3 regions of the Bradyrhizobium sp. SZCCHNRI1029 genome follow, and region 3 is predicted to be linked to each of the others. Evidence: predicted binding sites of a transcription regulator. Region 3 holds the regulator's gene; each other region holds the start of a gene.
What was found. The regulator PhoB, encoded in region 3, activates phosphate uptake and scavenging genes when phosphate is short. The targets are predictions, from matches to a motif close to TGTCATNNANCTGTCAT.

Region 1 (10,104 bases), 370 kb from region 3:
CAGCGCGCACTTCGCCGCCCGGGCCAGCTCCACACGACGAAGGCGGCAACGGCGCAAAGCAGTGCCGCGGCAACGAGACGGTTGATCGCCGGCGGCCAATATTCCATCCATCCGAAGGCATCCGGATCGATCATCAAGCTCAGGCCGAGCGCGGTGAGATTTCCGAGCCAGAAGGTCAGGCCGGTCAGGAAGCTGATATTGGCAATGTCGATCGCACCGAGCCGGTACGGCGCGTAGATCCGATATCGCACCAGTGGCGAGACCAGCGCGACCGCACCGATGCCGTGCGCGATCGGGTAGCTCGTGAAGCTGCCGAGCGCGGCGGCGCGATAGGGAATGTCCCGGCGGCCGATCGTCCGCAACGCGAACAGGTCGTAGAGCGTGAGGCTGGCGTAGGAGAGGACGATGAACGCCAGCGCCATCGCGATCAGATGAAGGTCCGTGGCCTCGACGATCGACAGAACATGAGCAAGGTCGAGCTTCTTGACGGCGCGTGCCAGGACATACACGGCCGCAGCTGCAATCGAGAGGCTCAAGGCCAGTCCGCCCAGACTGCGCAACCAGATTCTGCGGTTCGATCGCAGCGGCGGAACGTCGGTCAGGTCAGCCATTCAACGTGTTTCGCTTCAAACATGCGCCGGCCGATTCGAGCAGGACGATGGCGCCGTTTGACACACCGATGTGACAGCGGCGTTACCGTTGTGCGCTGCCCACATCGCTTAATTATCTGTTAACGACGGACGATCGTTCACCGCTACCAACACGGCGAGCTGCAATGCAGCACCACATTCGCGATCATTCAAATTTGAATTAATCGCGGGCGGGTTCGAGCGTAATGACGTGGACCGTATCAGTACGGATGCATGAAGGTCGCATCTTCGTCACGCGGACTTTCTAAGACGAGTGCCGGACGTCAACATTCGAGGCAGCATGAACGCGGAATTCGAACACGAACTCACGCCGGACCAATGGGAGACGCTGAAGGCGCTTCGCATTCCCGCGCGTGAACGCCGCAGGCTGAACGGCATGATTGTCGACGAGCTCACTGCATTTGGACTCGCCTCCATCGACAATGGCGCGGCAACACTCACAATGGCCGGCCGCAAGGCGCTCGTCAGGGGATCCTCACGCCTGCTCGATGTCGCAGCCTGATCTTTAGGAGCGCGGCCTCCCCTTTTTTGAAGAGCCGCGCTCCGAATTCACCACATCGATTTCCGCGCACGCTCGGGCCACTCGCGATCGTACGCCGCGCCGTCGATGTCGTTGGCCGTCATCGCCGCAAGGATCTGTCCCGGCGTAGGCAGTTGCTGCGGGTCGACCCGCTTGTCCGGGTTCCAGAGATCGGCACGAACGATCGCGCGCGCACATTGGAAGTAGATCTCTCCCACCGTCATGACCAGGACGGAGCGCGGCAGCTTGCCTTCCATCCGGAACGACTCCAACAGATCGGGAGCGGTCGACAGGTGACCGTGCCCGTTCACACGCAGCGTGTTGCCCGATCCCGGAATCAGGAACAGCAGTGCGATCCGCGGATCGCGCACGACGTTGCGCAAGGAATCCACGCGATTGTTGCCGCGGCGATCCGGCATCATCAGCGTCTTGTCGTCATGGATGCGGATGAAGCCGGGAAGATCGCCGCGCGGCGAACAGTCGAGACCTTCGGGACCACACGTCGCCAGCGCCACGAAAGGCGACTTCTCGATCATGATCCGGTAGTGCGGCGTCACGCGATCAGCCACCTTCGCCGTCGATGCCAGCCCCGTCTCGCCATAGATCGCCTCGAGCTGCTCAATCGTGGTGATGATCGACATGGCCGCTTCCTCCCTCGGATCCGATCGGTTCTGCGTCGATCGGTCGCTTGATGATGTTCGCCAGCCTGTGACCGTGCGGCTCGGGATCGCCGACATTGACGATCGTGACGTCCGCTGCGGCGTCCTCGCTCACCGCCCGGTGAAGACGCTCACCGATATCGCCGTCACTCGGGCGGTGCCGCTTGCCGAGCCGTTCGGCGAGAACATCCGCCGGCGCAGTGATGGCGATGACGACGACGTCGGCATAGTCCCGCCGCGCGGCGGGAATGATCGTTCGCGAGACGTTCACGACCACGATGCGGCCGGCCAGGATGTCATTCTTGATCGCGCGCGGCACGCCGTAGTCGTGTCCGTGGGCCTCCCAATGCAGCGCGAACTCACCGGCGCTGAGCGCCTCACGAAAAGCGGACGCGCTCATCTCGAGATTATCCTCGAAAGCCGAGGCCTCGCGCGTGACGATCCGCCGCGGAAAAACGATCCGGTCGTCGCCAGCGCATTCGCGGCGCGCCACATTGAGCAAGGTGTCCTTGCCCGCGCCGCTCGGCCCGACCACCAGGATCAGGCGGCCGGGACCGAGCTTCGCGGGCGTCTTCGCCGATGCAACCTCGGTTTCGCTCATGCCACCCGCTGTCCTTCCCGCCAGACGCTGCGCACGACCGACAACTGGCCCGCGACATGGACGCGGATCAGGTCCGCACGCTTGCCCACCGCGATCTCGCCGCGATCATGCAGGCCGACGGCGTCCGCAGGGGCCTTGGTGACGGTGCGGACGGCCGCCGCAAGACCGATGGACGGCACCCGCTGCGGCAATTGCAGCGCGCCCATCAGCAGGCTCGACGGGACGTAGTCCGACGACAGAATGTCGAGCAGGCCCTCGTGCGCCAGGTCCACGGCGGCGATATTGCCGGAGTGAGACCCGCCGCGCACCACGTTCGGAGCGCCCATCAGAATGCTGATGCCCGCCTGGTGAAGGCCCCGCGCGGCTTCCATCGTGGTTGGAAACTCCGCGACGGCGATGCCGTCCTTGATTGCATCGGCGACGTTCTCCTCCGTCGTGTCATCGTGACTGGCCAGGGGCACGTCATGGGTCTTCGCCAGTGCAACGATGTCGCGCATGTTCGGCGCCGCATAGGCCTGCTGATAGGCGAAGCGGCGTGCGAACATCACGTCGAGCTCCGCATCGGTCTTGCCGCCGCTCTTGCCGCGATAGTAGTCGCGCAGCTTGCCTTCGTCGCGAAACTGGCGCTGCCCGGGCGTATGATCCATCAGCGACATCAGCCGCACATCCGGACGCCCCGCCAGTTGCCGCGCCTCCTCGACCACGGTCGGCATCGGCACCTCGCAGCGCAGATGCAGGAAGTGATCGGACCGCAGCAGCCCGCCGTCGCGCGCCGTCGCGATCGCTTCCGCGAGCACATTGGCCTGGCCGTCGACGCCCTCGGCGCCCTCCTCGCTCCACACCCGCAGCGAATCCAGCACCGTCGTGATGCCCGCGGTCGCAAGTTGCCCGTCATAGGAAATGACCGCAGCAACGGGATCCCAATAGACCTTGGGGCGGGGCACGAAATGCGCCTCGAGGTGATCGGTGTGCAGTTCGACCAGCCCGGGCATCAGCAGGTCGCCGCCGGCATCCAGGCTGCCGGCCGGCGCCGCCCCCTCGCCCAGTTCCGCGATCAGGCCTCCGGCGATCGCCACCCAGCCCTGCTCGACGACCCGGTCGGCGAGGACCAGCCTGGCATTGCCTATCACGATATCGGACATGTTCGCGCTCATCTGCAATGTGTACCTCATGCCGCCGCAGCGAATGTCGTGACGTCGACCGTACGATCCGCAATCTGCGCACGGATATCGTCATCATGCACGATCGCGAGCATCGCCACCCCGTCCTTCTTCTTCGCCGCAATCAGGTCGACCACGACCGCACGGTTCGCCGCATCGAGCGACGCGGTCGGCTCATCGAGCAGCAGCACCGGGACGTCGGAGATGAAGCCGCGAGCGATGTTGACCCGCTGCTGCTCGCCGCCCGAGAAGGTCGATGGCGGCAGCGACCACAGCCGCTCGGGAATGTTCAGCCGCCGCAGCAGTCCTCCCGCCCGCACCCTCGCATCGTCGCGCGGCAGGCCGGCCGCGAGCAGCGGCTCGGCAACGACATCGAGCGCAGGGACACGCGGCACCGCGCGCAGGAACTGACTGACATAACCGATGGTCTGCCGCCTCGCATGGAGGACAAGGCGCGGCTCGGCGCCGGCGAGATCGGTCATCTCGCCGAGGTGCCGGACGCCGATGCGTCCGCCATCGCAACGGTAGTTGCCGAAGATCATCTTCAGGATCGACGACTTGCCGGCACCCGACGGTCCCGACAACACGACGCATTCGCCGGCCTTGACCTGGAACGACACGCCGCGCACCACGGGCAGCGATATGCCGCCCTGCAGATGCATGGTGAAGGTCTTCTCTGCACTTTCGACATCGATCATCACGGTCATCGCATTGGGCTCATTGCATCATGGCGGCAGGATCGAGGATACGAGGAGCTGCGTGTAAGGCTCGCGCGGATCGTCGAGCACCTGGTCGGTGAGGCCGGTCTCGATCACCCGCCCCTCCTTCATGACCATCACACGATGAGACAGCAACCGCGCCACGGCCAGATCGTGGGTCACGACGATGGCGGCGAGGCCGAGCTCGTTGACGAGGCTGCGCATCAGATCGAGCAGGCGCGCCTGCACGGACACGTCGAGTCCTCCGGTCGGCTCATCCATGAACACGAGCCTGGGCTCGGTCACGAGATTGCGCGCGATCTGCAGCCGCTGCCGCATGCCGCCGGAATAGGTCCGCGGCGCATCGTCGATGCGGGCAACGTCGATCTCCACGCGCGCGAGCCAGGACGAGGCGGTCTGCCTGATCTGACCGTAGTGATTCCAGCCGACCGCCATCAGCCGCTCGCCGACATTGGCGCCGGCGGAGACCGCCATGCGCAGGCCTTGCGTCGGGTCCTGATGGACATAGCCCCAATCGGTGCGGAACAGAAAACGGCGCTCCACCTCGCCAAGGCCGGCAAGATCGCGCAGCACCCCGTCCCGCATCCGATAGGACACGCGGCCCAACGTCGGCGCCAGTTGCGCCGACAGCATCTGCAAGAGTGTCGATTTGCCCGAGCCGGACTCGCCGACGATGGCGAGCACCTCGCCGGGATAGAGCACGAAGGAGACGTCGCGGCAGGCTGCCAACCGGCCGTAGCTCTTCGCAAGCCCTTCCGCGACGAGCAGCGGCTGATCGGATGCGCTGATCATCTCAGCCATGGGCGCTCTCCTTGTGCGGGGCGGCGCTCTGCTCGCCACGATGTCCGGACGCCTGGCGGCCCTCGCAGTAATCGGTGTCGGAGCAGACGAACATGCGGCTGCCCTTGTCGTCGGTCACGATCTCGTCCAGGTAGGAATCCTCCGCGCCGCACAGCGCGCAGGGTGCATCGAACTTGTAGCGCGTGAACGGATGGTCCTCGAAATCCAGCGAGACGACCGGCGTATAGGGCGGAATGGCATAGATTCGCTTCTCGCGTCCCGCACCGAACAATTGCAGCGCCGGGCAATTGTCCATCTTGGGATTGTCGAACTTCGGCGTCGGCGACGGATCCATCACGTAGCGCGCATTGACCTTGACCGGATAGGCGTAGGACGTCGCGATGTGGCCGAAGCGTGCGATGTCCTCATAGAGCTTGACGTGCATCAGGCCATATTCGGCCAGCGCATGCATGCGGCGGGTCTCGGTCTCGCGCGGCTCGAGAAAGCGCAGCGGCTCCGGGATCGGCACCTGATAGACCAGCACCTGCCCCTCGTGAAGCGGCGCCTCGGGAATGCGATGCCGGGTCTGGATCACGCTCGCCTCTTCCGTCGACGTCGTGGTCGCAACGCCCGCGGTCTTGGCGAAGAACTTGCGGATCGAGATCGCATTGGTCGTATCGTCCGAGCCCTGGTCGATGACCTTGAGCACGTCGTCGGGACCGAGAATGGCGGCGGTGACCTGTACGCCGCCGGTGCCCCAGCCATAGGGCATCGGCATCTCGCGGCTCGCGAACGGCACCTGATAGCCGGGAATCGCGATCGCCTTCAGGATCGCGCGACGGATCATCCGCTTGGTCTGCTCGTCGAGATAGGCGAAATTGTAGGTCGGCGCGTTCATTCCGCAGCCTCCTTCAATTCGGGAGCGGCATTGGCCTCGGCGAACTCCTGGCGCAGCTTGCGCAGCAGGCCGAGCTCGGACTGGAAGTCGACATAATGCGGCAGCTTCAGATGCTCGACGAACCCGGTCGCCTGCACGTTGTCGGAGTGCGACATCACGAACTCCTCATCCTGCGCCGGCGCAATCACATCCTCACCCAGCTCACGCGCCCGCAAGGCGCGGTCGACCAGCGCCATCGACATCGTCTTGCGCTCGCTCTGGCCGAAGGCGAGACCGTAACCGCGCGTGAAGCACGGCGGCTCGGTGGCCGACCCCTTGAACTGGTTCACCATCTGGCATTCGGTCAGCTCGATCGATCCGAGCGGCACCGCGAACCCGACCTCCTCGGCCACGAACTCGACCTCGACTTCGCCGAAGCGGATTTCGCCGGCAAAGGGATGGTTGCGGCCGTAGCCGCGCTGGGTCGAGTAGCCGAGCGCGAGCAGAAAGCCCTCATCACCGCGTGCGAGATTCTGCAACCGCAGATCACGATCGGCGGGAAAGCCTAGGGGATCGCGGGTGAGATCGCCGACCGGCGCGCCAACATCGGCTTGCGGCGACGGCTCGATCAGCCCGTCCTGGCCGAGAATATCGGTGACACGTGGCGTCGGCGCATTCGGCGCCTCGGCACGGGCCGGCGGCTCCGGCTCGGCGGCGGCCGCCAACTGCGGATCGAGCAGCCGATGCGTATAGTCGAAGGTCGGCCCGAGCACCTGGCCGCCCGGAATGTCCTTGAAGGTCGACGAGACGCGCCGCTGCACCCGCATCGCACCGGTGTCGACCGGCTCGGTCGCACCGAAGCGCGGCAGGGTCGCGCGGAAGGCACGCACCAGGAAGATCGCCTCGATCAGATCACCGCGTGCCTGCTTGATTGCGAGCGACGCGAGCTCGCGGTCGTACAGCGAGCCCTCGGCCATCACGCGATCGACGGCAAGCCCCAACTGCTCGGAGATCTGCGCCAGCGAAAGTTCGGGCACATCGCGATCACCCCGGCGTTCATGCGCCAGCAGCCGGTGCGCGTTCTCGATGGCGCGCTCGCCACCCTTGACGGCAACATACATGCCTCACTCTCCTGCGGAAACGAGTCGGGTCGTTCGCGGGATGGCGACGATGGACGAGCCATCGACCAGCACCACATCGACACCACGCGGAAACAGCTTCTCATTGATCGACAGCCGCTCGAACAGATCGGCGGGCGCGACCGTTGCACGGAACGATGTCGTCCCGTCGATGCCTGGACCGCGCAGCTTGAACGCCGGCCCTCCGGACAAGCTCGGCACCTGCAGGATCAGCGTCGTCGAGCGATCAGGGTATTCAGCACTGCCGAGCGCGAATGAATCCAGATCAGGCAGCGCTTCGGGGTCCGCCGCCACCGCAAAGCAGGCGAGCGCGGCATCGGCGACGATCGGCGCCCCGGTGTGAAACTTGAGCCAGGCGCCGACCTCGGGCGTGCCGGCGAGCGGCGCATCGAGCCAGATCGGCGTATCGTGATCGAACAAGGTCAACGCGATCGCGGCAGCACCAGGCATCAACGACGACGGCCGGCCGACATTGCCCTCGACCTGCCGCACATTGCCCGGACGCGCCATGGCCTCCATGACGGTACGGAAGGTGGATTGCGCGGACAGAACATTGTCGGCGAAACCGTGTTGCAGATCGGATGCCGCGAGACCCATCAGCCCTCTCCTCGCACCATGGTGTAGAAATCGACACGCGTGGCCGCAGCCTCCTCCGCTCGATGCTCCCGCGATGCGCGCATCTGCTCCTGCAGCGGCGCGACCACCTGAGTCTCGATCGATCGCGCATGGCTCGACGACTGGATCATCGCGTCACACAGCGCCATCAGACGCGCCTTGCCGGCGTCTCGTCCGAGCACATAGCCGAACCCGACCTCGCCGCTCTCCAGCCGTACCGCGGCGCGCGACACCGTCGCTTCGCCGACATTGAACGGCGCGCCATCACCGCCGATCCGGCCCCGCAGCATCACGAGACCATTCTCCGCCGGACGCAGGTCGCGATACTCAGGCAGCGCCAGTCCGTCGAGCCTGGCGCGGATGTCCGCATGCGAGGCATGCGCCAATACCCGCATCGCCGTCCTGCGCCGGTCCTGCATCGCGGTCTCGCCTTCCATCTTCACCCCGAACTTGCTATCGCGAAGTTGTCTATGTTAATAGACAACTTCGTAACGAAGCGCCATGACTGTTTGATGACATGGGCGTGATTTTCAGGTCGCGCAGCGGAGAACCGCAGATGAGCATGCAGGGCGCTGACTCGGGCGTGGCACTGTGGCGCCGGGTGGCCGACGGCATCGAGCGCGACATCGCCGACGGCCGCTTCGCGGCCGGCACCCGCCTGCCCGGCGAGACCGAGATCGCCGAAACCTACCGCGTCAACCGTCATACGGTGCGTCGCGCGCTCGCGACCTTGGCCGAGCGCGGCCTCGTGCGCGCCGAGCGCGGCAGCGGCACTTATGTCGAAGCGCCTCGTCTGTCATATCCCCTGAGATCGCGAACCAGGTTCTCCGAGATCGTGGGCGCCGGCGGGCGCGAGCCGCGCGGACAGTTGATCGCAGCGTCCGAAGAGTCGGCGACGCGCGAACTCGCGCACGCGCTCCGACTGAAGACGGGGGCGCCGCTGGTCCGAATCGAGGCACTGCGTCTTGCCGACAAGACCCCCATCTGCGTCAGCACGTCCTGGCTGTCGTCCGAGCGATTTCCCGAGGCCGGCCACATCTTCGCATCGCTCCGCTCGATGACGGCGCTGCTTGCGCATTACGGCATTCGCGACTATCGCCGCGGCGCGACCAGGATCACGGCGGCCATCGCCGACGCGAGCGACGCCGCACGGCTCGACCTCGCGCTGGGCCGTCCGGTGCTGGTGGTCGACAGCACCGACATCGATGCCGATGGGACGCCGCTGGTCAGCAAGCGCTCGCGCTTCGCGGCGGAGCGCGTGACGTTCGAGGTCGAGAGCTAGACCAGACCCCGCCGCCTCGCTTCGTTCTTGCGCCCTCAGTCGATGAGCGTGCCGTCCTGATTGAAGAACGGATGCGGCCCGTCGAAATCCCCGATCGGCACCTGATGCGTGACGACCGTTCCAAATCCCGGTCCCGGAAACCAGGCATGTAGGTGAAAGGCCGGTGGCTCGATCCGGAAGGATGGCGGGCGAAGCTCGGCCAGGTCGAGCGCGACGGCATGGTTCGGTGCCGGGCAGATCGTGCAGGGGATGCCCGCAAACCGGGTCAGCGTCGCGCGATGAACGTGACCGCACCCGATCAGTTGCACCCGCGGATGGCGCGTGAGGACGGCCGCGAGATCGTCGGCGTTGCGCAGGTTCTGCCGGTCCATGTGCCAGATGCCAGTGGCGAACGGCGGGTGGTGCAGAAACAGCAGGGCCGGCCTTTCGCTGGATCCGGCCAGCGCGGCGTCGAGCCATTGCAGACTCGCTTCATCGAGCTCGCCATGCGGATGGCCGGGCACGCTGGAATCGAGCAGAAGCAGATCGAGATCGGCCAACTCCACGCACCGGTTCAGCGGACCGGTGGGTTGACCATGCAGAGCGTCCGGAAACGCCGCGCGCATCAGCTCGCGTGAATCGTGATTGCCGGGCACGGCGACGAATGGAGTTTCGAGCTCGGCGAGAAGATCCTTGAGATGATCGTACTCGGCCGACGACGGCGTATCGACGAGATCGCCCGAGATCACCACCAGATCGAATTTCGGCTCGAACCGGTTGAGCTCCGTGATGCAACGGGCCAGCGCGCGCGCCGTATTGACGCGGCGGTAGGCGAGCCGGCCGGGCGCCTTGATGTGCAGGTCGGATATCTGGGCGATGACGACGGGGCTCTTGGTCATCAGCAGATCAGCCTTTCTCCGGCAACAGCCGAATGGAGTCCGGGGCAATCCATAGGCCGATCCGCTCTCCCGCAGCGACCCTGATCGAATTCGGCGCGTCCACGGTCAGTGCAATTGAGGCGGCGTCGCGGACGATGATCCGCTGCCGGTCGCCGACAAAGCGGACGCTGTCGACGACGCCAGTCAGACTCGATGCCGCGGCGTCGACGATCCCGATCGTTTCC
Region 2 (10,104 bases), 360 kb from region 3:
CCAGATCGCCTGGCCCTTGTCGGACAGCAGATAGTCGATCACCTTCTTCGCCTTGTCCTTGTCGGGCGCGTTCTTCACAAGGCCGACGACATAGGGAAAGACCACCGAGCCTTCGCAGGGAATCACGAACTCGAAATTGCCCTTCTCGGTATATTTCGCGCGGTAGGCGTTGAAGTCGTAGTCGAACAGGATCGGGATCTCGCCCGAGACGACACGCGCATAGGACGTCTGCTTCGGCACGATCGGATCGTTCTTGCGCAGATCCTTGAAGAACGTAAGGGCTGGCTCGAAATTGGCCTGCGAACCGCCGAGCGCGAGGTTGACGGCAACGGCGCCGACATAGCCGACGGCCGCAGAGCTCGGATCGAGGTAGCCCACCATGCCCTTGTAGTCGGGTTTGAGCAGGTCCTTCCAGCAGGCCGGAACGGGCTTGCCGCCGAGCGCGTCCTTGTTCACGAACAGACCGAGCGTGCCGGAGTGGATCGTGGTCCAGTAGCCGTCCGCATCCTTCAGGCCGGCGGGGACCTGATCCCAGTTTGCGGGCTTGTAGGCCTCCAGCGCGTCCTGCGTCTTCGCCTTCATGCCGAAGGTGACGCCGAAATAGCCGATGTCGCCGACCGGATTGCTCTTCTCGGCGAGGATCTGCGCCAGCGCCTGGCCGGAGTTCTTGTTGTCGTGTGGAATGTCGTAGCCGAGATCGGTCTTGATCGCCTTGAGCATCGAGGCCCAGTCGGCCCATTCCGGCGGGCAGTTGTAGCAGATGACGTCCGCGGCTTTGGCCGGCTGCCATGATGCGGCAACACATAGCGCGAGCAGCGCGAGAACGAGGCGAGTGAGCTTCATGAAGACGGACTCCGTATGTCCTGGCATGGCAGCCAGTTCCGGAGCTTCCCCTAAAGGCGGCACGTGAAGGATTTGCGACAGTCGGTGCAGCACACACAGCCGGCACTGCATCCTGATCGTTCGTAGGCGAACGATCGCAACCTTCGGATGCCGCGCTGTTCAAGCAATGGCGCGGCGGCCGATGATCGCAAAGCGCAGCTTGCCTGAGATCCAGTCGATCACAGCCACCGCAACGAGGATCATCAGGATCAGGAACGACACCTTCTGCCATTCCAGCACGCGGATCTGCTCCGCCAGCTGCAGCCCGATGCCTCCCGCGCCGACGATGCCGATGATCGTCGCCGAGCGCGTGTTGGATTCGATGAAGTAGAGCACCTGGCCGGCAATCACGGGAAGAACCTGCGGCAGAAGGCCGAAGCGGATCTCATGCAGCGGGCTGCCGCCGGCAGCGCGAACGCCCTCGACCTGCCGCCGGTCGGCGCTCTCCATCGCCTCCGAGAACAGCTTGCCGAGCGCTCCGAAATCCGAGACCGCAATCGCCAGCACTCCGGCGAACGGCCCGAGGCCGACGACATTGATCCAGACCAGCGCCCAGATCAGTGTGTCGACGCCACGAATGGTGTCGAACAGGCGACGCACCGGAAAACGGAAGATCGCCGACGGGATGATATTCCTGGCTGCAAGCAGGCTGACCGGAAGAGCGAACACGGCCGCCAAGGTGGTGCCGAGCACCGCGATCGAGAGCGTCTCGCCGAGCGCCTTGAGATAAATCGGAAGCGATGAGCCGGGATCCGGCGGCAGCATCATCCGCGCGATCCAGCCGAGCTGGCCGAGGCCGGACAGCATCCGCGACGGCGAGAAGTCGAGATCGACCAGACCGAAGACGAAGATCGCCACGGCCAACGCCAGCACGAGCGGCGTTGCAAGGCGTGCGGACAGCGGCCGATTGAAGATCTGCGGATAGCGCTCGGCGAGCTGCTTCGGGTCGGGTGAGCCGGAGATACTCATGTGCGGGCCTCCGAGCCGAACAGGCGGCCGCGCAGCCAGCCGGTACCGATGTCGATCAGGAACACGGTGACCACGATCATGACAAGAATGGCGCTGACGTCGGAATAGTAGAACTTGCGGATCGCGACCACGAGCTCCTGGCCGATGCCGCCGGCACCGACGAAGCCCATCACGGACGCCTCGCGCACGTTGATCTCGAACCGCAGCAGCGTGTAGCTGGAGAAGCCGGCGATGACCTGGGGCAGCACGGCAAAGCGCATGCAGGACAGCCAGCTCGCGCCGGTGGCGCGCACGCCCTCGACCGGCTTCATGTCGGCGTTTTCGACGACCTCGGAGAACAGCTTGCCGAGCGCACCGCTCGAATGAAGGGCGATGGCGAGGACGCCCGGGATCGGCCCAAGCCCGAAAGCAATGACGAAGATCAGGGCGAACACGACGCTCGGAACGGTGCGGGCGAATTCCAGGAGCCGGCGCACCGTGAAGCGGATCCACGGCGCGGGCGAGGTGTTCTCGGCGGCGAAGAAGTTGAGACCGAATGCGACGAGCATTCCGGCCATCGTGCCGACGTAGCTGATCAGCAGCGTCTCTGCCAGAAGCTTGATCCACTTCTTGAAGCCCCAGAACCATTCGGGCAGATTGGTCCAGACCCGCTGCCCGTCGTCGAGCGTGAAGATGCGATCGAAGTAGCTGATGAAGTTGCCGAAGTAGGTATAGAACGTCCGCGGATTGACCTCGGCACCGATGGCCGCGGCGAAGAGCACCGCCAGGAATACCATGGCGGACAGGGCAAGACGCAATCGACGGCGCGAAACGGCCCGCCGATAGGTCTCGTTCAGAGCCGCAAGCTGCTGGCTCGGAAGGATCGAAACGGCAACAGCCATCGGCTTCGTGCTGCTCTTGGTTCGGACGTGCGAGGGATTCTTCAACGGACGAGCCGGGCCCCACGAGACCCGGCTCACCATCGATGGATCGTCGATCAGGACGCCTTCTTGCGCAGGCTGTCGACGAATTTGATCAGGTCGATCGTGCCATCCCAGTCCTTCGTCGTGGCAGGGTGGAAGCCCTTCTTCTGGCCGTCGGAGAGACGGTCGAAGGCGGCCTTGTCCTTGATCGGCGCATCGAAGAAGGCCTTGGCGATCGCCGATTTCAGATCGTCCGGCAGGTCCGTGTTGTAGGCGTAGGGGCCGTTGATGATCGGCGCCGACTTGTGAATGATGCGGAAGTCGTCCTTCTTCATCGGCGAACCGTCAGCGTTCTTCAGCATGCCCTTGGTCAGCATCTGGGCCAACGTCGAATCGTTGTCGCTCGTCCATTGGTTGGCCGCGATGTCGACAGTCCCCTGCGAAAGGGCCAGCACCGCGTTCTCGTGGCTGCCGGTGAAGACAACCTTGCCAAAATACGTCTCGGCGTCGGTCACGCCCATCTTGTTGAGCTCGAAGCGGGGCACGTTGTTGCCCGACGTTGAGTTCGGATCGACGAGGCCGAGATTCTTGCCCTTGAGGTCTTCGACCTTCCGGTACGGGCTGCTCGCCTTGACGAAGAACACCGAATAGTAGCCGGTGCTGCCGTCGGAGTTGATGTCGTTGGCGAAGGCATCGGTCTTGACCCCGGTGAGCCGGGCGCGGGCAAACGACGCCGAGCCATAGCTCGCGATGTGGATGTTGCCGGCGCGCTGGCCTTCGATCACGGCCGCATAATCGTTGGCGATACGCAGCGTCACCTTCACGCCCAGCTCTTTCGAGAGATAGTTCACGAAAGGCGTCCAGCGCTCGGTGACACCCGAGGCGTTCTCTGCCGGGACCACGGCGAAGGTCAGCTCAGGATACTTCGCCTTCCAGTCCTCGGCTGACGCCGAGGCCGTGAAAGCCAGCGCAGCGACGCCCGCCAGAACGATGCGACGATTGATCATAACATGCCCTCTTGTTGCAGTAAGTAACAGGTCTCGCCCCCGCGCCATGCGGAAGCTCGAGCTTGCAGAAATCCGCGTCTCAGGCCACGGCCGCTTCGCCAAGTACCGGCACCGTTGCCGCCGGTGCCGGATGGATCGAACCCATCACCTCGTCCGCCTCGAGATCGTAGAGTTCACGTGCGATCTGCGCCGTCAGCGCCGACGGCACGTCGTCGAACACGATCCGTCCGGTCGCCATGCCGATCAGGCGATCGCAATAGCTGCGCGCCAGATCGAGCGAATGCAGATTGCAGACGACGGTGATGCCGAAATGCTTGTTGATGCGCAGCAACGCGTCCATCACGATCTTGGTGTTACGGGGATCGAGCGAGGCGATCGGCTCGTCTGCGAGAATGATCTCGGGGTTCTGCACCATCGCGCGCGCGATCGCGACGCGCTGCTGCTGCCCGCCCGAGAGCTGATCGGCGCGCTGCGCGGCGAGGGAGGCCATGTCGAACTGTTCGAGCGCGGACAGCGCCATGGCGACATCCTCCGCTGGCCAGAGCAGCGCCAGCGAGCGCCACGACGGGATTTCGGCCAGTCGCCCCATCAGCACGTTCGTCAGCACGTCCAATCGGCCGACCAGATTGAACTGCTGGAAGATCATCGCCGAGCGCGCGCGCCACTGCCGCAGGTCACGGCCGCGCAGCGCCGTCACGTCGAGATCCTTGAAGAGGACGCGCCCGCCACTCACCGGGCTCAGACGATTGATGGACCGCAGCAGGGTCGACTTGCCGGCGCCGGAACGCCCGATCACGCCGACGAAGCTGCCCGGTGCAACAGAGAAGGATGCATTGTCGACTGCGGCTTTCATGCCAAAACGGCACGTCAGGCCATCCACCACCAGCATTGAATTCTCCAGACGCCTCGCTTTGGCCTATCGCTAGCGTCTGGATTCTACAGTTATGTGACAGGGACACTGCGGCGCCACGTCCGTCCACATGCCGGTCACAGTCATGCAGATGTCACGCCTCTGTCATAGGGGAGATCCAACACCCTCACAGGCGTAGAGACAGGACGCGAGATGGCCGGCAAGTCGCTTTCGATTGAACCTACCGTTGATCCCTCGGCCAAGCTCCAGGACGTGACGCTCGGCGCCTATTGCGAGATAGGCGCCCGCACCATCCTGCAGGAGGTGACGATGGGCGACTACTCCTATGTGGTCAACGATTCCCAGATCACCTACACGAGGATCGGGAAGTTCTGCTCGATCGCGGCGATGACCCGGATCAATCCGGGCAACCACCCGATGCAGCGGGCGACGCAGGCCCATTTCACCTATCGCGCCAGCGCCTATTTTCCAGGAGAGCCGGACGATGCGGAGTTCTTCGCCTGGCGGAGAGAGCATCATGTCCAGATCGGACACGATGTCTGGATCGGCCATGGCGCGATCGTGCTGCCGGGCCGCAACATCGGCACCGGCGCGGTCGTGGCGGCTGGCGCCATCGTCACCAAGGACGTTCCGGCCTATACCGTCGTCGCCGGCAATCCGGCGCGCCCGATCAAGCGCCGGTTTCCGCACGAGGTCGAGCAGCGGCTGCTGGATCTGGCGTGGTGGGATTGGAATCACGAGGCGCTGCGCGCGGCGCTGCCGGATTTTCGCAAGCTCGCGATCACTGCGTTTCTCGACAAATACGAGGCTGCCCTCGACGCGCGCGTCGCGGTGCTGCAGAGTGCCGCCCCATGACCGATATCTGCATCTCGCGAGGCCGCTGCCTCGTCGATACCGACCTCGTAGACACTTCCTTGATCATATCCGGCGGCGTGATCGCCGGCATCGGGACACCGGGACGCCGGTCGGGTCTCGAACTCGATGCGGAGGGGCTCACTGTGCTTCCCGGCATCGTCGACATCCACGGCGATGCGTTCGAGCGCCAGATGATGCCGCGCGCCGGGGTCGATTTCCCGACAGACGTTGCGCTGATCGACAGCGACCGCCAGGCCATCAGCAATGGCATCACCACGGTCTTTCACGCGACGACCTGGTCATGGGAGCCGGGCCTGCGCAGCGCCGACAATGCGCGGCGCCTGCTCGAATCGATCGAAGCGCTGCGCCCGCGGCTCGCAGCCGACACGCGCTTTCATCTGCGTCACGAGACCTTCAATCTCGACGATGAGGAGGAGATCGGCCGGTGGCTCGCCGACCGGCGCGTTGACCTGTTCGCCTTCAACGATCACATGGATTCGACGGTGGCGAGTCTGGACAAGCCGCACAAGCGCCAGCGCATGGTCGACCGCACCGGCCTGCCCGGCGCGGAGTTCGACCGGTTGGTCGCGCGCATCGCCGCTCGCGCCGACGCCGTTCCGGCCTCGATCGCGCGGCTGGCCGAGATCGCACGCAAGGCTGGTGTCCGCATGCTGTCGCATGACGACAACAGCCCGGCCATGCGCAAGGCGTTTCGCAGCCAGGGAGTGACCATCGCAGAGTTTCCGGTCAATGAGGAGACCGCGCGCGAGGCCGCTCAAGGGGACGACGCGATCGTATTCGGCGCGCCCAACGTCGTCCGTGGCGGCAGCCATACCGGGTGGACGAAGGCCAGCGACATGATCGCCAAGGGCCTCTGCTCGGTGCTGGCCTCCGACTACTACTATCCAGCGCCGCTGCTGGCAGCGTACCGGCTTGCGGCCGACGGCGTTCTTCCGCTGGCGCGCGCCTGGGATCTGATCTCGGGCAGCCCTGCACGCGCAGCCGGGCTGGCGGACCGCGGCACGCTCGCCGAGGGCCGCCGCGCCGATATCATTCTGGTCGACGACCGCGTGCCGTTGCGCCCCCATGTCGTCGCCGTGATCGCGTCCGGCCGGCTGGTCTATCTCACCGAGACCGACCGGCTGAACGCCCGGCCGGCGCGTGCCATGGCGGCGGAGTAGCGAACCATGGCCAATCTTCTGCGCTATGCGATCTATTATGCTCCACCAGCGACGGCGGATCTGGCGGAATTCGGCGCGAGCCTGCTCGGATACGACGCGTGGAGCGGCGATGACCGCAGCTTTCCGAGCGAGATCGTCCGCGCGGTTCCAGACTGGGCTGAGCTGACCGCAGACCCGCGCAAATACGGCTTTCACGCGACCTTGAAGGCTCCGTTCGAGCTGTCCGATGCGGAGAACGAAGCCGCGCTCCGCAGCGCCTGTGCCGCGTTCGCGGCCACGCCGCGAGCCGTCCCGGCCATCCGTCCGATCGTGGACGCGATCAGCGGCTTCATCGCGATGATCCCCGGCGAGCCGTCGCCGGCGCTGCAACAGCTCGCGGCCGATTGTGTCCAGGCCTTTGAGCCATTTCGCGCTCCGATGACGGCCGACGACCGTGCTCGGCGCAAGCCGGATCTGCTGACACCACGGCAGCGCGATCATCTCGATCGTTGGGGTTATCCCTATGTCATGGAGGATTTCCGCTTCCACATGACGCTGACCTGCCGGCTGTCCGACGAACGGCGCCGGCCGATCCTGATGATGCTGCAGGAGAGATTCGCGGCACTGTCACTGACAAAGCTCCGGATCGACAGGATTGTGCTGTTCCGCCAGGCCAATGCCCACGAACGTTTCCGCATCATCGGAGACTGGCCGCTCACGGTCGTCCAGGGGGGATAGCGGCGTCAGTTCGGCATGGCCTGCATAGTGCGGCGGCGCCTCGCGGTCGAAGACCGAGAGTGGCGGCGAGATGTCGGCGCGCTCCCGCGGCAGGGCTCCCCATCCTGCCGCGAGCGCGGCTGAGGTCGCGAGAAATCGTCGATCGATCGACAGGCTCGCGCTTGCATTTGGTGCCGAGACAGTTTCGCTCATGGTGATGAACTCCTCCCAGGCCGATGAAAATCTGCGAGGAGACTATGGTCAGGTCATCGCGCAGCAAGGCGAAATAACAGACGCGATCTGCTGAAAAGCTGACAACACTGTGCGCCGTGCGACACCTTGCACCGTGCCGCGCCGTGATCTGCCGACGGCTTGTCGCCTTCATGCCGCTTAGCGAGTCGCCGTGGTCAAACGTGCATCGCGACGAAGGCGATAATGTCAATTTTGCCACTTCGGCCGCACAAAGAAATTGCACGTCGGGCGTCGTCGAGACCGTCAACACGACGTCGCATGGCGCTTCGACCAAGCGGATATCAACCTCATTTTGCCGTGGCGACGACGCGCGCGCTCCGGCTGTCGTCGCTCGATGTCCGATCGCAATGTCACGAAGCCGACGCTCCAAGCCAGCTCCATCCAAAAGCTCCCCATCGCCACGGCCTCGCACTCGCAGCATGTTGCCGCCACGTGTCGGGTTTTCGACAATCCACTGATACTAAAAACGAATGGCATATCGCTTGCAATGCACAATGCGCCTCGCTATTGCAGCGCAATAATTTTCTTGGAGTGCCCCAATGCTCGGAATCGGAAGCAAGCTGCCATCGTTTGAAATCGTCGGCGTGAAACCCGGCTTTCATCTTCAGGAAGAGAAGGGCGAGAGCGCCTTCGAGACCCTGACCGAGACCAGCTTCCCTGGAAAGTGGAAGATCATCTTCTTCTATCCGAAGGATTTCACCTTCGTCTGCCCGACCGAGATCGCCGAGTTCGCGCGCCTGGCGAAGGATTTCGCGGACCGCGATGCCGTCGTGCTCGGCGGCTCGACCGACAACGAGTTCTGCAAGCTCGCCTGGCGCCGCGACCACAAGGATCTGCACAAGCTGCCGATCTGGCAATTCGCCGACACCAAGGGCGCATTGGTCGACGGCCTCGGCGTCCGCTCGCCCGACGGCGTCGCCTACCGCTACACCTTCATCGTCGATCCCGACAACACCATCCAGCACGTCTATGCGACCAACCTGAATGTCGGCCGCGCTCCGAAGGATACGCTGCGCGTCCTCGACGCGCTGCAGACCGACGAGCTCTGCCCGTGCAACCGCGAAGTCGGCGGCGAGACCCTGAAGGTCGCCTGATCATGTCGATCGAGCAGCTGAAGGACCAGATCCCGGACTTCGCCAAGGACGTCAGGCTCAACCTGTCGTCCATGGCCTCCGACGAGACGCTGTCGCCGCAGGCCAAATATGGCCTGTTCGTCGCCTGCGCGATTGCGACTCGCAATCCGAGCGTCGTGGCGGCGTTGGAATCGGTTGCGGCCGCGCGGCTGTCGCCCGCCGCTCTGGCGGCGGCGAAATCGGCCGCCGCGATCATGGCCATGAACAACGTCTACTACCGCTTCGTACACCTTGCCTCGAACAAGGAGTACGCGACGATGCCGGCCCGGCTGCGGATGAACGTCATCGCCAACCCCGGCGTCGCCAAGGCCGATTTCGAGCTGTGGTCGCTCGCGGTGTCCGCCATCAACGGCTGCGGCACGTGCATCGATTCGCACGAGAAGGTCCTGCAGGATGCGGGCGTGCCCGCGGCCACGATCCAGACCGCCGTGCGCTTTGCCGCCATCATCCAGTCGGTTGCCGTTGCGATCGAAGCCGCTGGTGTGTCCGTCGCGCTGGCGGCGGAATAAGAATCGATCGGATATGTGAATGCGGCCGGCATTGTCCGGCCGCATTTGTCTTTCGCCATTTCTCGCCTGAGTTGCAGAATTTCCCGGCGCGCCTGCAACTCCTCGGTCCGCTAAGCCCCTGACCTCGCGGCAAAGTCGAGATGGCTGCGGCATCCTGATACTCCAACCGATCTTTCCGCAAAGCGCAGAACTCGCCCCCGGTCTCGCGCATTGCGAGTAGTCACCGATGCGGCGCGCCGGGAAATTTCCATCAAATAGCCTTACCTACTCACCCTTCCCGACAAGAACATTGATCAGCTTAGGGACCAAGCAACATCGATTGTGACCAGGGCGCGCGAAAACAATGGCGTGCATGTCGGAAGGAAACCGGACCTGTCGGTCTCGACGGAAGCGTTGATGCAATGTCCCCGATGTCGCATCATGTGCGCTTCGGTTGGACCGCGCGCGCCCGACGTCCTGAAGCTATCTCCCACGACCCGTTCGTCGGAGACAGGAGGCTAGTGATGAGTGCTCCAGATCAGAACGATCCGGCGAAACCAGCGCCGCCCTGGGCGAACGAAGAGCTCCGCAGATATGCGCCGCGCCGCCGCCAGACGGAGGCCGGCCCGACGGCATTCGATCCGCCCGCCGACGGCATCCCCCTGCCGCATCATCTGGTGTCCCGGCCAAGCTCCCTGCCGGCCCGGCCAGCGACCCTTGACCTCGACGATGAGGAGGCCCACCGTGCCTGGAGCGCGAAGCTCGATCCCGTGGTGATGCCCCTGCCGCCGGAGGATCCGGACAAATCGTTGCGGCTGAGTAGTATCATCAAGATCGGTGCCGCCGTCGGCATCGCGGCCTCCATCGC
Region 3 (10,104 bases):
CGCGGACCGAGGTCAGCGCGTGCGTGCCGGTGCAGACGCCGCAGATCCGCTCGGTGAAGGCCCAGGCGTCGCGCGGATCGCGGTTCCGCAGGATGGTCTCGATGCCGCGCCACATGGTGCCGGTCGAGACCGCGTTGCGGATCACGTTATTGGAATCGACATTCACCTCGACGCGCAGATGGCCCTCGATGCGCGTCAGCGGATCGACGACGACACGCTTGCCGGAATTGTCGAGATTGAAGCCGTTGGGAGTCTGGATGCCCATCGTTGCCTGCCCTGAATTCGATTAATGATCTTGCTTGGCGTCGTCGCGCTTGCCGGCGAGCCGCTTCACGGCCGTCACCGCCGCGTGCGCCGCAACCGCTGCGCCCACCGTGCCCGCGGCCACCATGCCGACCTGGTCGGCGTTGTGCTCGATGCCGAACTGCTTGATGTTGGTGAGGCGGTCGTAGAACGAGCCCTTGTCCCAGAAGCCGTCCTCCGAGCAGCCGATGCAGCCGTGACCGGACTGGATCGGGAACGACACGCCGCCGTTCCAGCGCACCGTCGAGCAGGCGTTGTAGGTGGTCGGGCCCTTGCAGCCCATCTTGTAGAGGCAGTAGCCCTTGCGCGCGGCCTCGTCGTCCCACTCCTCGACGAACTGGCCGGCGTCGAAATGCGGTCGGCGATAGCACTTGTCGTGGATACGCTGTGAGTAGAACATCTTCGGCCGGCCCTGGCGGTCGAGCTCGGGCAGCTTGCCGAACGTGGTGATGAAGGTGACGACGCCGGTCATGACCTCGGCGATCGGCGGGCAGCCCGGCACCTTGATGATCGGCTTGTTGGTGATGACCTTGTCGATCGGCGTCGCCTGCGTCGGATTCGGCTTCGCCGCCTGCACGCAGCCCCAGGACGCGCAGGCGCCCCAGGCGATGATCGCCATGGCGTCCTCGGCCATCATCTTGAGCTTCTCGACGAACGGCTTGCCGCCATCGATGCAGAACATGCCGCCCTCGTTCAGCGGCGGATTGCCCTCGACCGCAAGAATGTACTGTCCCTTGTACTTCGCACGCGTCTCTTCGAGGATGGCCTCCGCCTGGTGGCCGGCCGCCGCCATGATGGTGTCGTCATAGTCGAGCGAGATCATCGACAGCACGGCATCCTTCACCAGCGGATGAGCCGAGCGGATGAAGCTCTCCGAGCAACACGTGCATTCGAGCCCGTGCATCCAGATCACCGGCGTGCGCGGCTTGGTTTCGAGCGCGTTGGCGATGCGGCTGGCCGCGAGCGGCCCGAGGCCGAGGCTCGTTGCGGTGAGGCTGCAGAACTTGTGAAAGCTGCGCCGCGTGATGCCCTGACGCCTGATGACGCTGTAAAAAGTTTCCGTTGCCGCGCCCATGAGTCCTCCCCTGACATCGCGTTGGCGATCATCTGATCGCGTTCTGGCGAGAAGGACAGCAAGATGCGGGCCAGCATCATTGCTGGATTTGAATCATAATGATTCCAGATGCTTGCAGCAGCGAGGCCGCGGTCGTGGATCCTTGGAAGGCGGATCGCGCGCGATAATCGGAAATCACGCGCTTTGCACCGACAAGCTTGTTTCCGCCCGCTGCCTGCCCGTGTGCAGCGCGCTCAATGGGCCGTGCAGACCATGCAGGGATCGAACGACCGCACGACGTGCTGAATGCCGACCGCACGCGCGCCGGCGGTGCCGACCTCAGTGCCGACCAGCGCCTGTTCGAGCGGGCCCGCGACCCCATCCGCGTCGCGCGGAGAGAAATTCCAGCTCGTCGGCGCGATGATCTGATAGCGCTCGATCCGGCCGGAGCGCAACGCGAGCCAGTGGCCGAGGCTGCCGCGCGCAGCTTCCACGAGCCCGACGAAATTGCCGTCGGCCGCGCTGGCGCTGTTGTCGCAGAACGGCTCGTTGAGACGCAGCCCCTTGATCCAGTGCTCGATCGACAGCGCGAGCCGCGCAGTTTCGATCAGCCGGGCGATGACACGATTGCGGACGTTGCTGCGACCGCTCGCGAGCAGCGTAGTGATCAACGGCTGACCGTCGATGGCCTGCCTTGCGAGAGCGCCGACCTCGACCGGTTCTCCCGCGAGACGCGGCGCCTTGCACCAGCTATAGGCGTCGGCTTTGTCGGCATCGGGCACGGTGCGGCTCTCGGCCGGATCGAGCGACGTATCGTGCATCCAGGCGTGCGAGACGTCCTCGGTGATGCCGTCCGACGGCAAAGCGTGGACCTCGCCGCTGCTCGTGCGGACACCAGCGCGAAAACGAGCCCCATTGAAGTCGTGATACGCGCCGAAGCTCATCAAGAGACCTGGTCCGCTGCCGAGGTCGGCCAGCGCGAGCGCATCGGCCAGCCGAAGGAAATGCGCGAAGTCGCCGGCGCGGCCCTCGCGCCAACGGTCGAGTTCGTCCGGCGTCGACAAGGCGAGTACGTTCTCCAACTTGTCGGCGAACAGGACGCGCTCAAGGAAACCGCGAAACGACGCCGCGATCGCGTTGAGCCGCACGCGCTCGCCGAGCTCGATCGCGCGCGTCGTCCCGCCTGGCTGGAAGGCGAGACTGTGCGGCCATTTGCCGGCGATCAGGCCCATGATCTCGAGCAGCCGCGCGCGGGCAGGCAACGCATCGCGGGCCGCGCTGCCCTTCGTCGCCGCGAAGCGCTCGGCCGTAGCCGAATGCCAGGCATGCGAGGCGTAGGCGTCGCGGGCGAAGTCCGGCATGAAGAAGATGTAGAAGTGCGTCAGATGGTCCGCTGCGTTCTCGGCCGCGTGCGCGATGTTGGCCGCGAGGACGCCGTTTGGCGCTGCCGCAATACCCATGGCCTGGCGCAACGCCGCGGCGGCGGCGATCGATTGCGACACCGAGCAGATGCCGCAGATTCGCGGTGCGATCACCAGGGCGTCCAGCGGCGGCCGCCCCTCCAGGATCTGCTCGAAACCGCGATAGAGCGGCGCCGTCACCTCTGCCCTGGTGACGCGACCGCTCTCGATATCGAGCCTGACCTCGAGATCGCCTTCGACACGATTGAACGGTCCGACCGTGATCCGCGTCATGGACGGCGCTTGTCGCCGGCACGGCCCGGCGGCACCACGACATGATCCGCCGTCGCATTGACTCGGACGCGACGCGGCGTGGCCGATTTCGACAGCGCTGCGAGCGCGACGAACCAGGCCTTGGGCATGTCGGTCGGAAGCCCCACGGGAATGCCGGCGAGCTTGGCCGTCTGCAGATAGTTCTGCGCGCTCTCGAAGCCCGGCGAGGTGCAGGCGATGCAGGCGTAGCCGCCCTTGGTGCAGGAGCCGCCGCCGTTCCACGAGCGCTGATTGCAGTCGCCGACCGCTTGCGTTGCGCGGCAGCCGAGATGCTCCATCAGGCAGCCGCGCTCCGACATCGTCTCCGCGCTCGCCTTGAACTCGTAGAACTCGTTGCGCGAGCAGCCGTGATGCGCCAGGTGATTGGCGATGAAGGTCGGACGGCCGACTGCGTCGAGGCCGTCTGCCGACAGATCGCCCGAGGTGAGCGCCAGCAGGCTTTCCATCATCCAACCCGGATGCGGCGCACAGCCTGCGACGTTGATCACCGGCAGCCCGCGTTTCGAGCGGAAGCCCGCGCCGAGCGCGCCGCCGATGTCGCTGCCCTCGAACTGCAATCCGACCGCATCGGTCGGGTTGATGCCGGCAGCAGGAATGCCGCCATAGGCGGCGCAACTGCCGACGGCAACGACGTAGTCGGCCAGCGGCGCCAGATCGAGCAGCCAGTGATAGATCGAGCGGTTGGTGCCGGCGAGCATGTTGAAGCGGCCGGTCAGGCCAGGTCCGCGCGCCACCGAGCCTTCGAGCACCAGCAGATCGAGCCGCTCGCGACCGTCGCGGATCGCCTCCAACAGCTCCACCACCTCGTCTCCGGTCTGCTCGCTGACGGAGGGATGCCATACCAGATCGATGCCGGATTGGCGCAGCTCGTCGAACCAGCCGGACGCGCCGCTTTCCAGGATCGACATCGTGCAGCCGCCGCAGCTCGCACCCTGCAGCCATAGCATCCTGATCGTTCCCTCAGAGCCGACCATCATAAGGCCCCGCTCCTAGCCCGTCTTAAGCGTTCCGCTTCGTATCACCGGCGGGTTTAGCGCCCCCGCATGAACACTGGCAAGCGCTTCCCCGGGGATAGCCTCGGAACCGCGCTGGCTGCGACCGAGCAGCATGGCGACCGCCCAGATCAGTCCGAACAGGCCAATCGCGACGATCCCGAGATTGGCGACATCGTCGCCCAGCGCGGTGGCGACCCCCGTCCATCCCCCGGTCAGGCCAAGCCGCGGCGCCAACAGCGTGATCGCCTCGAAGCCGCCGATCACCAGCGCGATGGCAACGGATGCGCCGGTGATCACGAGGTTATAGCGCAGCTTGCGTGCGGGATCGGTCAGCGCCCAGCGATAGGCGCCCGCCATCAGCATGCTGTCGGCGGTGTCGACGGTGGCCATCGCAGCCGCGAACAGCGCCGGAAACACCAGGACATGGGCGAGGCTCGCGCCGCGCGCTGCCTCGGTTGCCGACAGGCTGAGAAGCCCGATCTCGCTCGCAGTGTCGAAGCCGAGACCGAACAGGAAACCGAGCGGATACATGTGCCAGGCGCGTCCCACCAGGCGGAGCACCGGGCGCAGCAGGCGGATGAGGATGCCCCGTCCGGAGCTTCCGGCGGTTTCCATCTCGGACTGCGGCTGTGCGGCGCGGCGCCAGAGGTTCACGAACAGAATGAGGTTCGCCAACGCGATCAGCAGCAGGAAGCCGGCCGACACCGACGTGCCGATGACGCCGCCGATCGCCCTGATCGCGCTCTCTTCATCCAGGAGGTCGGCGCCGGCGATGAGGCTCACGACGATGGTGGCGATGACGACGACGCTGGAATGGCCGAGCGCAAAATACAGGCCGGCGGCGCGCGGGGCGCTACCGTCCTGCACCAGCTTCCGCACGACGTTGTCGATCGCCGCGATGTGATCCGCATCGACCGCATGGCGCAGTCCGAGCAGCCAGGCCAGCATCGCGGTGCCGACGATGGCGGGCCGGTCGGCGTAGAGCGCGAACGCCCAGGCCCAGGCGAGCGCGTTGGCGGCGACCAGCCCGCCGACGAGCGCAACGTTGCGGCCGGGCTGCGATCGCCACCACAGCAGCCGAGGGGCACGAGGATGATCAATTTGAACAATCGTCATACTCGGACTATAGCAAGAGCCAGGCCAGTTCGGTAAAGCCCCCCGCTGCAGGCAAAAGCTGCAGGAAAACGTGGGCGGCCCTTCCCGGATTGCCCTCTCGCTTGGCAACCCGCTATCCAGTCACGCACAGTTCATGACCAGCGGCGGGACATCTTCTTCTCTCGCCCCTCCTTCGCTCACCGCATCGAGGCACTCTGTGCCGTGATCTCGCGCCGCACGACCGCCTCGAACTGGCTCGCGGGGGCTGCGAACATCAGCCGGGTCTCCTCGTGGAACGCCGAGAAGATGCCGACCACGGCCGGCTGTCCGCCGACTTCGGCCATGATGGGGGAGCCCGAATAGCCGAAATTGGCGAGGCAATGCACCGTCAGCAGCATCCCGTCCTTGGTCATGCCGGCGCTGCAATTGCGCTGGCCGGTCGGCGAATAGCGCCGCTCCTGGCCGTAGCCGATCTCGGAGATGGTTCCGGCCGAGGTCGCAGCCTGCAATTCCTCGCGCGTCAGCGCCTTGACCGCGACCGGCTTCGACGGCAGCGCGTCCTTCAGCACGATCAATGCCCAATCGGCGGGCGAGCGGTCGAGCGACCACCTGTCGTGCCGGGTCGGGACGAAATCGGGCGCCACGATCAGCTTGTCGGCGACCGACGATGCCGCCGGCGTGCCCCTGTTCATGCCGGCCAGGAAGCGGACGTTGCCGGGGCTGACCTGCGCCACGCCGTTGAACACGCAATGCGCCGCGGTGAGCACGACGCGCGGCGCGACCAGCGTGCCGGTGCACCAGCCGCCGGTCGAGTATTGCGCGACGGTGACGACGCCGATCGACGACGCCGGCCACGAGGTGGGATCGACGACCTCGCCGATGTGACGGTCGAGCCCGAGCAGTTGCTCCGGACGCGGAGCGGCGATGCCGGCCTCCGCCGATTCCGGCTTCGGCCGCCAGGCCGCAATGGCAGTCTGAGCCTGGACGCGCTGCGGCTCGGTCAACTTGACCCGCTGCACGTCGCGGCCGGCCGATCGCACGCCGCTACGGCCCGCCATCACCAGCCAGGCATAGCCCTGCACGACGTCCTGTTTCACACCGCGGCCGTCGAGCAGCATCAGGCCGAGCATGTATTGCGACTGGGCGAAGCCCTGCGCCGCGGCGCGGCTGAACCAGCGGCCGGCTTCGCCGTAATTGCTCGCAACACCTTCGCCGTTGACGTAGGCGATGCCGAGATAGTGTTGCGCGACGGCGAGCCCCTGATCGGCGGCCTTGCGGTACCACGCCAGCGCCTCGGCGGGGTTGCGCGGTTGGCCCCAGCCGAAGGCGTGCATGAAGCCGACGTCGAACTGCGCCCGCGCATCGCCCTTGGCGGCCAGCGGCAGCAGCCGTCGCATCGCCGCCGCATGCTGCCCGTTGCCTGCCGCCGCGACCGCGTCTTCGAGCTCGGCGGCCGTGGCGCCCGCCGCGCCGCCGAGCAGCACGGCAAGAGATATGATGATGGTCTTGATCAAGGGCGTCCGCTGGGACCGAAACATCGTGACGGCCACGAAGCAGACACGATCAAGACGGCGGCGGCGTGGCGGAAAGCGGACCGCGATCTCCTCAATCGGGCCGCCTCGCGTCTCACACCTGCTGCGTCCTCACGCCGGATCGCCCCTTACACCTGCTCGCTCTTGGCGAAGCGATCATCGAGCGCATAACCGGCGCCGCGCACGGTGCGGATCGGGTCCTGCTCGCGGCCGGGATTGAGCAGCTTGCGCAGGCGGCCGATATGGACGTCGACGGTGCGCTCGTCGATGTAGATGTCGCGGCCCCAGACACTGTCGAGCAGCTGCTCGCGGCTGAACACGCGGCCGGGATGCTCCAGGAAGAACTCGAGCAGGCGGTATTCGGTCGGGCCGAGATCGATCGGCCTACCAGAGCGCGCCACGCGGCGCTTCTCGCGGTCGAGCTCGATGTCGCCATAGGACAGCACGGTCGCCAGCCGCTCCGGACTCGCCCGCCGCAGCAGGCCTTTCACCCGCGCCAGAAGCTCCGGCACCGAGAACGGCTTGACGATGTAGTCGTCGGCGCCGGTCGCGAGGCCGCGCACGCGCTCGCTCTCCTCGCCGCGTGCGGTGAGCATGATGATCGGCAACTGCCGGGTCTCGGTCCGCGCCCGCAGGCGGCGGCACAGCTCGATGCCGGACAGGCCCGGCAGCATCCAGTCGAGCACGACGAGATCGGGAACACGCTCCTTCAGGCGCGTGTCGGCTTCGTCGCCGCGCGCCACTGTCTCGACCTCGTAGCCTTCGGCCTCGAGGTTGTAGCGCAGCAGCGTCGTCAGCGCCTCCTCGTCCTCCACCACCAGAATTCGGGCGCCCATGTCTGAACCGTCTCTCTCAGTTGCCGGGGATCGTCGATGCGAAGCTCGTCATGTCGCCCTTCGGGCGCTTGTCCATGATCTGCTGGCCTTCGATCATATAGAACACCGTCTCGGCGATGTTGGTCGCGTGATCGCCGATGCGCTCGATATTCTTGGCGCAGAACATCAGGTGGATGCAGAACGAGATGTTGCGCGGATCCTCCATCATGTAGGTCAGGAGCTCGCGAAACAGCGAGGTGCAGATGGCATCGACTTCCTCATCGCCCTTCCACACCGTCATCGCCGCCGGCAAATCGTGCGCGGCATAGGCGTCCAGCACCGTCTTGACCTGCGACTGCACGAGATCGGTCATGTGCTCGAGCCCGCGGATCAGCTTCAGCGGATGGAAGTCGCTCTCCAGCGCCGCGACGCGCTTGCCGATGTTCTTGGCGAGGTCGCCGATGCGCTCCAGATCGGTCGCCACGCGCATCGCGCCGACGATCTCGCGCAGGTCGACCGCCATCGGCTGTCGCCGGGCGATGGTGAGAACGGCGCGCTCCTCGATGATGCGCTGCAGCTTGTCGACCTCGGCGTCGGTGGCGACCACCTTCTGGCCGAGCGCGATGTCGCGTCGCACCAGCGCATCGACGGAATCGACGATCAGCCGCTCGGCGAGGCCGCCCATCTCCGATACCAGACGGGTGAGGTCCTGCAGATCGCTGTCGAACGCCTTGGCGGTATGTTCACTGGCCATGATGATCTCCTGAAGACAATGTCGTCGGCGTCAGCCGAACCGGCCGGTGATGTAATCCTGGGTCCGCCGATCGCTCGGCGAGGTGAAGATCTTGCTGGTGTCGTCGAACTCGATCAGCTCGCCGAGATACATGAAGGCGGTCTTGTCGGAGACGCGCGCCGCCTGCTGCATGTTATGCGTCACGATGGCGATCGTATAGTTTTCGGCGAGTTCCTGGATCAGCTCCTCGACCTTGGCGGTCGAGATCGGATCGAGCGCCGAGCACGGCTCGTCGAACAGGATCACCTCCGGCCGGACCGCCACGGTACGCGCGATGCACAGCCGCTGCTGCTGGCCGCCGGACAGCGACAGGCCCGAGGCGTTGAGCTTGTCCTTGACCTCGTTCCACAACGCGCCGCCGCGCAGCGCCTTCTCGACCCGGTCGTCCATCTCCGACTTGGAGATCTTCTCATAGAGGCGGATGCCGAAGGCGATGTTCTCGTAGATCGTCATCGGGAACGGCGTCGGCTTCTGGAACACCATGCCGACCCGGGCACGCAGCAGGTTCAGATCGAGCTTGGGATCGAGGATGTTGGTGTTGTCGAGCATCAGCTGCCCGGTCGCCCGCTGCCCCGGATAGAGATCGTACATCCGGTTGAAGATGCGCAGCAGCGTGGACTTGCCGCAGCCGGACGGGCCGATGAACGCGGTGACGCGGTTGGTGCCCAGCGACAGGTTGATGTTCTTCAGCGCATGATGGTCGCCGTAGTAGAAGTTGAGGTTGCGCGCGGTCACCTTGGCCGGCGCATCCGGAAGCGCCTTGCCGTGAAGAGCGTGATTGGGCTGACTGACGGAGACGGACAGTTCGGTCATTTGGTGTTCCTCTCGGCGCCGAGAATGCGTGCACCGATGTTCAGGGCGAGCACGGCCAGAGTGATGAGAAGGGCTCCGCTCCAGGCCAGTTGTTTCCAGTAGGCATAAGGGCTCTGGACGAAATTGTTGATGGTGACGGGCAGGTTCGCCATCGTCTTGGAAAGGTTGAGGCTCCAGAACTGGTTCGACAGCGCGGTGAACAGCAGAGGCGCGGTCTCGCCGGCGACGCGGGCGGTCGCCAGCAGCACGCCGGTGATGAGGCCCGAGCGCGCCGCCCGATAGGCGATGCGGCGGATCACCAGCGAGCGCGGCAGGCCGAGCGCAGACGCCGCCTCGCGCAGCGGGTTGGGCACGAGCAGCAGCATGTCCTCGGTGGTGCGCAGCACCACCGGGATCACGATGACCGCCAATGCAAGGGAACCCGCGAGTGCCGAGAAGCCGCCCATCGGCACCACGACCGCACCATAGATGAACAGGCCGATGATGATCGAGGGCGCCGACAGCAGGATGTCGTTGATGAAGCGGATCACCGAGGTCAGGCGGTCGTTGCGGCCGTATTCGGCGAGATAGGTGCCGGCGAACAGGCCGAGCGGCGCGCCGATGCCGACGCCGATGATCGTCATGATCAAGGAGCCGACGATGGCGTTGCGCAGGCCGCCTTCGCTGGAGCCGGGCGGTGGCGTGTCGGCGGCAAAAACCTGCAGGCTGAGGCCGGCGAGTCCGTTATAGAACAGCGTGAACAGGATCAGCGCCAGCCAGGTGACGCCGAACATCGCGGCAGCAACGCAGAGGCCGCGGATCACGATGTCTCTGCGGCGCCGGCGCGCATAGATCGGATTGACCGGCGCATCGAGTGTAAGCGTGTCAGCGCTGGACATGGCTTATTTTCCCGCCTTGGCTTCGAGCCGCATGAGCATCAGCCGCGCGCTCGCCAGCACGAAGAACGTGAGCACGAACAGCAGCAGGCCGAG

Region 1: phnF (phosphonate metabolism transcriptional regulator PhnF) is a predicted target of PhoB. The motif match lies at 8,222-8,238, and genes of this name have one in related genera.
Region 2: phnC (phosphonate ABC transporter ATP-binding protein) is a predicted target of PhoB. The motif match lies at 4,763-4,779, and genes of this name have one in related genera.

Annotation. Positions count from the first base shown of each region.
Region 1 covers NZ_JAUEUK010000002.1:435,639-445,742, reverse strand. Annotated here, with positions in the region: gene QW861_RS07840 (hypothetical protein) at 931-1,152, shown strand; gene QW861_RS07835 (pyridoxamine 5'-phosphate oxidase family protein) at 1,200-1,811, opposite strand; gene phnN (phosphonate metabolism protein/1,5-bisphosphokinase (PRPP-forming) PhnN) at 1,789-2,430, opposite strand; gene QW861_RS07825 (alpha-D-ribose 1-methylphosphonate 5-triphosphate diphosphatase) at 2,427-3,584, opposite strand; gene phnL (phosphonate C-P lyase system protein PhnL) at 3,599-4,297, opposite strand; gene phnK (phosphonate C-P lyase system protein PhnK) at 4,316-5,110, opposite strand; gene QW861_RS07810 (alpha-D-ribose 1-methylphosphonate 5-phosphate C-P-lyase PhnJ) at 5,103-5,987, opposite strand; gene QW861_RS07805 (carbon-phosphorus lyase complex subunit PhnI) at 5,984-7,087, opposite strand; gene phnH (phosphonate C-P lyase system protein PhnH) at 7,091-7,702, opposite strand; gene phnG (phosphonate C-P lyase system protein PhnG) at 7,702-8,157, opposite strand; gene phnF (phosphonate metabolism transcriptional regulator PhnF) at 8,277-9,002, shown strand; gene QW861_RS07785 (phosphodiesterase) at 9,038-9,880, opposite strand; gene QW861_RS07780 (ABC transporter ATP-binding protein) at 9,888-10,104, opposite strand, start outside.
Region 2 covers NZ_JAUEUK010000002.1:422,871-432,974, reverse strand. Annotated here, with positions in the region: gene QW861_RS07765 (ABC transporter substrate-binding protein) at 1-843, opposite strand, end outside; gene phnE (phosphonate ABC transporter, permease protein PhnE) at 1,003-1,851, opposite strand; gene phnE (phosphonate ABC transporter, permease protein PhnE) at 1,848-2,732, opposite strand; gene phnD (phosphonate ABC transporter substrate-binding protein) at 2,828-3,760, opposite strand; gene phnC (phosphonate ABC transporter ATP-binding protein) at 3,840-4,649, opposite strand; gene QW861_RS07740 (DapH/DapD/GlmU-related protein) at 4,824-5,486, shown strand; gene QW861_RS07735 (alpha-D-ribose 1-methylphosphonate 5-triphosphate diphosphatase) at 5,483-6,667, shown strand; gene QW861_RS07730 (DUF1045 domain-containing protein) at 6,674-7,384, shown strand; gene QW861_RS07725 (peroxiredoxin) at 8,155-8,709, shown strand; gene QW861_RS07720 (carboxymuconolactone decarboxylase family protein) at 8,712-9,257, shown strand; gene QW861_RS07715 (sel1 repeat family protein) at 9,761-10,104, shown strand, end outside.
Region 3 covers NZ_JAUEUK010000002.1:64,631-74,734, reverse strand. Annotated here, with positions in the region: gene QW861_RS05980 (nickel-dependent hydrogenase large subunit) at 1-265, opposite strand, end outside; gene QW861_RS05975 (hydrogenase small subunit) at 287-1,378, opposite strand; gene QW861_RS05970 (nickel-dependent hydrogenase large subunit) at 1,612-3,051, opposite strand; gene QW861_RS05965 (HupU protein) at 3,048-4,064, opposite strand; gene QW861_RS05960 (HoxN/HupN/NixA family nickel/cobalt transporter) at 4,080-5,201, opposite strand; gene QW861_RS05955 (trypsin-like serine protease) at 5,378-6,694, opposite strand; gene phoB (phosphate regulon transcriptional regulator PhoB) at 6,841-7,548, opposite strand; gene phoU (phosphate signaling complex protein PhoU) at 7,565-8,281, opposite strand; gene pstB (phosphate ABC transporter ATP-binding protein PstB) at 8,312-9,133, opposite strand; gene pstA (phosphate ABC transporter permease PstA) at 9,130-10,011, opposite strand; gene pstC (phosphate ABC transporter permease subunit PstC) at 10,015-10,104, opposite strand, start outside.